DNA from 2 places in the Aeromonas simiae genome. Region 1 is predicted to be linked to the other one. Evidence: predicted binding sites of a transcription regulator. Region 1 holds the regulator's gene; the other holds the start of a gene.

Region 1 (3,980 bases):
GGTAGGCATGCAGGGCGGAGTGGGCCTCGGCGGCCGCTTCATCCCCTGCCACCGCCAGATCCACCAACTGGATCAGGCGGTTGGTGGTCTTGCCCGCCGCCGAGACCACCACCAGCTCGTTGCCGTGTACCTGCTGCTCGACGATGGCCGCGACCCGGCGATAACAGACCGGATCGGCCAGACTGCTGCCACCAAACTTGTGTACATGACGACGCTTCACACCCACTGCTTCTGCCACCGCACTCTCTCCCTTTAATGCTGCCATTACTGCGCGACTCCCTCGGCGACGGCCAGCGCCCGGGCCAGATCGGCCACCAGATCGGGGCCGTGCTCGATACCGACCGACAGACGCAGCAACTGACTGCTGATGCCAGCGCGCGCCTGTGCCTCCGGCGTCATGGCGCGGTGCGTCATGCTGGCCGGGTGGGCCACTAGGCTCTCAACCCCGCCGAGGGACTCGGCCACCGAGAAGAGCTCGAGGGCCGCCAGGAAGGCGCGGATCCCCGCCTCCCCCAGATTGAGCTCGAAACTTACCATGGCACCGAAACCCGCTTGTTGACGGCGCGCAATCTCATGCCCCGGATGGGTGGGCAGGGAGGGGTGATAGATGCGGGTCACCCTGGGCTGCGCCTGGAGAAACGCCAGCACCTGCTCGGTGTTTTCGGCATGACAGCGCAGGCGCGCCCCCAGGGTGCGCAGACCGCGCAGGGTAAGGTAGGAGTCGAATGCCCCGCCGGTCAGCCCGAGGCAGTTGGCCCACCAGGTGAGCTGCTCGGCCAGGGCGGCCTCGGCCGCCACCACGGCGCCGCCGACCACATCGGAGTGACCGTTGATGTACTTGGTGGTGGAGTGCACCACCAGATCGGCACCCAGCGCCAGCGGCTGCTGCCAGAAGGGGGTGAGGAAGGTGTTGTCGACTGCCACCCGCGCACCGGCGGCATGGGCAGCAGTGCAGATGGCGGCCACATCCACCACCCGTAGCAGGGGGTTGGAGGGGGTCTCAATCCATACCAGCTTGGGCTGCTCGGCCAGTGCCTCCGCCAGCGCCTTGTCATCGGCCAGATCGACAAACTTGACCCGGTAGCACCCCTTGGCGGCGAGGTGCTCGAACAGGCGCCAGGTACCGCCATAGCAGTCGTGGGGGGCGATCAGCAGATCCCCCGCCGCGAGCAGGGTGGTACTGACCAGATGCACCGCGCCCATGCCAGTGGAGGTGATGACGGCCCCCGCCCCCCCTTCCAGGGCAGCCAGCGCCTCGGCCAGATTGCTGCGGGTCGGGTTGCCGGAGCGCGCATAGTCGTATTGACGTGGCTCGCCAAAGTCGGCAAAGGTGTAGTTGCTGGAGAGATAGATGGGAGGAACGACCGCCCCGTGCTGGGTGTCGCTCTCGATGCCGACCCGTACGGCGTGGGTTCCCTGATGACTCATCTGCACTCTCCTTCCCTGTTTCGTCTGTGCCCCATCTGGCGAAGCTACACAGTATGCCAAACAGCAAAAGCCGTCAACATGTCTAGACGTCCAAATGGCTTTGCTGTTGGATTGCCATTACCCTCCTTAAGGGTTAAAATTCGGCCTCACGGCTTAACCAGTACAGGTGGATCATGGGAACAGAGTGGAACGGCGACTATGTCAGCCCCTATGCAGAGCACGGCAAGAAGAGTGAGCAGGTCAAGAAAATCACCGTTTCCATCCCGCTCAAAGTGCTTAAGGTGCTGACTGACGAGCGCACCCGCCGCCAGGTCAACAACCTGCGCCACGCCACCAACAGCGAGCTGCTCTGCGAGGCCTTCCTGCACGCCTTTACCGGCCAGCCGCTGCCGTGCGACGAAGATCTGCGCAAGGATCAGCCGGACAGCATTCCAGCCGAGGCGCGCGCCATCATGCAGGCGCTGGGCAAGGAGATCGAGGAGTACGACGCCGAATAAGGCGCTCGCTCCACGACTCTGCCAACACACAAAGAGGCGACCCCATGGGTCGCCTCTTTTGCATGGCTGGGCCCTATTTCAACAGGCTGAACAGCAGGGCCGAGACCGCCAGCGAGCCGGTCAGCAAGATAAAGCCATTGGCCAGCCGTTGGCCGCGCAGATGGGCCAGCGCCGGCACCTTGTAGATGGCCACCACCGGCATGATGAAGAGGATCATGGCGATAACCGGGCCGGAGAGCACCTCCATCAAGCCGAGGATGCTCGGGTTGACGACCGCCGCCCCCCAGATGGCGAAGAACATGAAGGCGATGCCCACCTTGTCGGCGCGCTCGCTCGACAACCCCTGCTTGGCCAGCAGATTTTGCAGGCTGGCGCGGGCACCGAGGAAATGGCCGAGGAAGGAGGAGGTGATGGCGATAAAGGCGATCAACGGCCCCAGCGTGATGATCACCGGGTTGTCGGTGACGTTGGCCAGATAGGAGAGCACCGAGACGTTTTGTGCCTTAGCCGCCGCCAACTGCTCGGGCGAGAGGGCCAGCACGCAGGAGAAGACGAAAAAGAGCACAAACCCCACCAGCATCAGGCTGGTGCTAAGCAGGATCTGACGGCTCTTCTCCCCGGCCGCCTCACCGTAGTGGCGCTGCTGCACGTTGGCAAAGCCCGAGATAGCGGCCGCGTGGCTGAAGGCAAACACCGTCACCGGCAGCGCCAGCCAGACGGTCTTGGCAAAGTCGGTGCCGGTCAGGGCGCTCCCCTGCGGCCAACGCCACTCGGGAATGAGGTAACAGGAGAGAGCCGCCAGAATGGCCGCCAACGGATAGACCATGGCGGCAAACGCTCGCAGCATCGCCTTCTCGCCAGCCAGCATCACCGCCACCATGACGAACACCAGCACGCCCGAGAGCAGCACGCGCGGCGGCATGGCCATGCCGAGCTGGTTCACCATGAAGCTCTCCACCGTGTTGGTCAGCCCTACCCCGTAGATGAGCAGGATCGGAAAGATCGAGAGGAAATAGAGAATGGAGATGAGGCGGCCGCTCACGACGCCGAAGTGCTGCTCGGCCACCTCAGTGAAATCGGCTCCGGGGCGCGATGACGAGAGCACGAAGCGGGCCAGCCCGAGGTGAGCCAGATAGGTCATGGGGCCGGCCAGTACCGCCACCAGCAGCAGCGGCCAGATGCCACCAAGACCCAGGTTGATGGGTAGGAACAGAATTCCGGCCCCGACCGCGGTTCCAAACAGGCTGATGACCCATTGGGTATCATGGCGCTGCCAGCGCCGTGCCGCCTTCGACCGAACCTCAGCCGGGCATTTTTCCTCAACTACAGAGATATCCATCGCCAATCCAATCAACGCAATATTTTTAACTGCGTGGATTGTGTGCCATCAACATTTAATTCTCAAAAATGGGAAGTAACAGAATTCGCTACAATTTGGCCGCTCAGCCAGTGCAGCGTGCAGGCAGATCGGCAAAAACCTGGATTCATGAAACTGTGAAAGGCTAATTTATTGATTTTTTATTTTGAATTTTCACATCAGCTCAAATTTTTATTTCACTAAAAACTCAATTGGCAGACAAATGGCCATCACCGCCTCCTTGTGAGCCCTTGGCAATGAAAGAGGCGGCCCACAGGCCGCCTCCTCTTCACGTATCCACTCAGGCCGACTGACGTCGCCGCTGTAGCAGCACAATACCGCCAAGCAGCAGCAGACCCGGCAGCCAGATCCACTCCTTGTCCCAGCGTTCGGTCGGCGCCTTGACACTTAAGATCTGCTGGTCGAACTCCAGGCCCATATCGGCGGCTGGGCTGCCGAAGGTGACGTTGTCGATCAGGGTCTTACCATCCTGCTCGTAGAGGGTGATACCGAGCGCCTCAAGGCGCGCCGCCCCACTCTCTCCTTCCGGCACCGGCAGCAGCACGGTGAAGCGACGTAACTTGCCAACCGCATCCTCCCCTTCGATCCGCAGCCGCAACGTGCTCTCGGCCTCTACCTGGCCCATGGTCTGGGCCAGCTCGGCAGGGGCCGTATCACGGTAAGGATCATGGATCATG
Region 2 (3,980 bases), 510 kb from region 1:
AGCCGCGCACCTTGTGCAGCAGCTTGTCGGCATGGGTCTCGGTGTCGCCCTGCTCGACCCCGAGCAGCACCAGCAGGCCACCCTTGATGGCCCCCACGACCTCCCCCTCGACGACGACATTCGCCTCGCTCACCCGTTGAATCAATGCAATCACGAATCGGCTCCTGCTGGCCTGAAAAGAGAGGGCCGAGCATAACAGCCCGGCGCTCGCCGGTCAGTTCTTGTGGTCGTAGGTGAAGACTTTGCCGATATCCTCGAGCCGATAGCTGGTGAGCTGGTAGACGTAGTAGTTGAGCCAGTTGCTAAACAGCAGGTGACCATGGCTGCGCCAGGTGGCGCGCGGGGGGTTGGCCGGGTTGTCGTCCGGGTAGTAGTTCACTGGCACGCTGGGCGCGAGACCAGCGTCGAGATCGCGGCGATACTCCTGATCCAGCGTCAGTGCATCGTATTCGGGGTGGCCGGTGACAAACACTTGGCGACCATCGCGGGTGGCGGCCAGATAGACCCCCGCCTCTTCGGATTCGGCGAAGATCTGCAAATCGGTATGGGCGCGGATGAGATCCCCATCGAAGGCCGCATAACGGGAGTGGGGGGCGACGAACTCGTCATCGAAGCCGCGCAGCAGCGGCTCGTGATCCACCAGGCGCTGATGGCGGTAGACGCCGGAGAGCTTCTCGCCGTGGGTCTGCTTATCCATGCCGTAGAGCACCTTGAGGGCGGCCTGCACAGCCCAACAGAGGAACAGGGTGGAGGTGACATGCTCGTGGGACCAGCGGATGATCTCGCCGATGCGTTGCCAGTAGACCACGTCCTCGAACTCCACCAAACCGAGCGGGGCCCCGGTGATGATCATGCCGTCATAGTTATTGCTGCGCACCTGCTCGAAGTCGTTGTAGAAGTTCTCGAGGTGGGCGCGCGGTGTGTTGCGTGAATCCCGATCATCGATGCGCAGCAGATCCACGTCGACCTGCAACGGGGTGTTGGAGAGCATGCGCAGCAGCTGGATCTCGGTTTCGATCTTCTTCGGCATCAGGTTGAGGATGAGCACCCGCAACGGACGGATGTTCTGAGTCACGGCGCGTGACTCGCTCATGACGAAGATGTTCTCTTCCCCCAGCACGGCGGCGGCGGGCAATTGATCCGGAATCTTGATGGGCATGCTTACTCCCTGTACTGCATCGGTAAATATGTCTGGACATCCAGAAATCTATAATAAACTGAGGCGAGTGTCATCAATCCCTTTGAGTTCGCCCTGCCCTTTGTCTAGCATAACGGCCAATCTGACTGGGGATGGCTGGTTGTGGCGCTCGCTCAGCGCCAGCAGATTGACCATCTCATCCTGTTTGCTCTGGGCTAAGACCCACCCCGTTTTCTCATCAGAAGCGACCCATCCATGGCGCTGGCTCGGCGTGATGCTGGGGAGTAGCAAGAAAGGGGCGGGTAGTGGTCGGCCATCTGCGAGCCTCTCATTACCCACCCGGCAGGGTGACGTCGAACATCTTCCACGCTGAGGTCTTTCATGCATATCGAACTGGTGAGTACGGGCGATGAGATCGTCACCGGCCTGGTGGTCGACACCAATGCGGCCTGGTTGTCGGCCCTGCTGCTTGAACAAGGGTGGCAGGTGCGCCGCCGTCATACGGTGGGCGATGATCTGGAGGCGATCACCCAGGTGCTGGCCGAAGCGGCGGCCCGCAGCGATGTGGTGCTGGTGTGCGGTGGATTGGGCCCCACCTCGGACGATCTCACCGCCGAGGCGGCAGCGCGGGCCTTTTCGGCCCCGCTTGAGCTGCGTGAGGCGTGGCTCGAGGTCATCCGCGCCCGCTATGCCAGCCGTGGCCGCGTCATGGCCGAGAGCAATGCCAAGCAGGCCTGGCTGCCGCGCGGCAGCTGGCTTATCGACAATCCGGTTGGCACCGCCTGCGGCTTTCGCGTCGATGCCGGTGCTTGCCGCCTCTACTTCACGCCGGGCGTGCCGTTTGAGTTCAAGCAAATGGTGCAGCAGCAGATCTTGCCGGAGCTGGCGGCGGGGCAGGATACCCGGCTACGCCGCTTCTACACCTTCGGTGTGCCCGAATCGACCCTGAGTGATGCGCTGGATCGGCTCGAGTGGCCACAAGGGGTGGTGCTCGGTTATCGCTCCAGCATGCCGCTCATCGAGCTCAAGCTAATTGGTCACGAGGTGGATGACGGCGTAATGGGGCTCGCCGAGGCGCAGTTGCTTGCCCATATCACCCCCTGGCTGGTGGGTGAGGGGAGTGAGCCCCCTTGGGCGCACATACTGCGCGGCCTCAAAGGGGAGCCACTTTACCTGTTGGAGTGTGCCAGTGGTGGCGCCTTGCAGCGTATGTGCCGTGACTATCCACACCTGCATGCCCGCTTCGAGGCGACGTTGGAGGTCGATCTGGCGGCGCTGGCGCCCCAACCGGGGCGGTGGGCGCTGCTGGTGGGCGAAGAGAGCGAGCAAGGGGTGGCGCTGGTCTTGCAAGATGGCGAGCAGCGCTTCGAGCAGTTGGTGCAGGTGCGCCATCCCGATCGGCCGAGCCGCGAGCGCATCCTGGCCTTCTGCGCCCTCGACATGCTGCGCCGTCATCTGGCCGGACACTCTCCTTTTGGCGAGTATCAGACCCTGACGTGTACCTTGCTGCGGGCGTCTTGAAAACAGCAGCGGGAGGCCTTGGCCTCCCGCACTTATTTATCGGATGCGATCAGTGCAGGCCGACCACGTATTGTGAGAGCACCTGGATGTCTTCGTCGGTCAGCTTCCTGGCAACGTCGCGCATCATGCCGTTCGGATCGTTGTCGCGGGTGCCGGAGCGGAAGGCTTCCAGTTGGGCCTTGATATAGGCTGGGTGCTGGCCAGTCAGGTTGGGGTATTTGGCCTGTGCCAGCCCTTCACCGCGGGGGCCGTGGCAGGCGATGCAGGCCGCCAGTGAGCGGGAGGTATCCCCTCCCATGTAGAGGGCGCGGCCTTTCTCCACCACGTCATCGGGAACGGCCACGGGAGTGCGCTGCTGCTCGGAGAAGTAGGCGGACAGATCGTCCATGTCTTGCTCAGAAAGCGGCAGTGCCATGGGGCCCATGACCGGTGCAACACGCCCGGTTTTTCCAGAGGCGGCGGCTTTTAGTTCAAGCAGCTGTTTCTTGAGGTAAGCGGGGTGTTGGTCGGCAATTTTGGGATAGATGTCGGCAGGGCTGTTTCCGTCAGCCCCGTGGCAGGCAACGCAGGTCGCAGACTTGGCCTGGCCTGCGGCGGCATCGCCAGCAGCCTGTGCCATGCCTGTCGCACTTGCCAGCAAAGCAAGCGTGATGGCGAGGTTCTTCATGGCGCTCCAACTTCTCGTTATAAGGCTTCCAGATCCCATGCCGCGGAAGGCATGTTAAACTACGCGATTAAGCGACGTCATTTTACACTGTTTTACAAAAAAGTAACGCCATAACCCGCTCTTTCAATGGGGAATTTACCTTGGATAAACAAGTTTTGAATTTTCGCAAGGTCCACTTCGTGACCAGTGCGCCGGACATTCGCCATCTGCCTAACGATGGTGGTGTCGAGATCGCCTTTGCGGGTCGTTCCAATGCGGGTAAATCCTCGGCCCTCAACACGCTGACCCAGCAAAAAAACCTGGCCCGTACCAGTAAGACGCCGGGCCGTACCCAGCTCATCAACCTGTTTGAGCTGGAACCGGGCAAGCGGTTAGTGGACCTGCCGGGTTATGGATATGCCCAGGTGCCGCTCGAGATGAAGATCAAGTGGCAGAAGAACCTGGCCGAATACCTGCAGCGCCGCGAGTCCCTCAAGGGGCTGGTGATCCTGATGGACATCCGCCACCCGCTCAAGGAGACCGACCAGAACATGCTGGAGTGGAGCGCCCACCGCAAACTGCCGGTGCTGCTGCTGCTGACCAAGGCCGACAAGCTCAACCCCGGCCCGCGCAAGACCCAACTGCTCAAGGTGCGCAAGGACGTGGCGCCGCTTG

What was found. The regulator MetJ, encoded in region 1, represses methionine synthesis genes. The targets are predictions, from matches to a motif close to AGANNTCTAGANNTCT.
Region 2: metA (homoserine O-acetyltransferase MetA) is a predicted target of MetJ. The motif match lies at 1,194-1,209, and genes of this name have one in related genera.

Annotation. Positions count from the first base shown of each region.
Region 1 covers NZ_CP040449.1:3,616,112-3,620,091, forward strand. The annotation lists gene FE240_RS17255 (bifunctional aspartate kinase/homoserine dehydrogenase II) at 1-265, opposite strand, end outside; gene metB (cystathionine gamma-synthase) at 265-1,428, opposite strand; gene metJ (met regulon transcriptional regulator MetJ) at 1,602-1,925, shown strand; gene FE240_RS17270 (aromatic amino acid transport family protein) at 1,999-3,264, opposite strand; gene FE240_RS17275 (TRAP transporter permease) at 3,584-3,980, opposite strand, start outside.
Region 2 covers NZ_CP040449.1:148,866-152,845, forward strand. The annotation lists gene dtd (D-aminoacyl-tRNA deacylase) at 1-154, opposite strand, end outside; gene metA (homoserine O-acetyltransferase MetA) at 215-1,159, opposite strand; gene FE240_RS00705 (molybdopterin-binding protein) at 1,520-2,659, shown strand; gene FE240_RS00710 (c-type cytochrome) at 2,709-3,326, opposite strand; gene yihA (ribosome biogenesis GTP-binding protein YihA/YsxC) at 3,467-3,980, shown strand, end outside.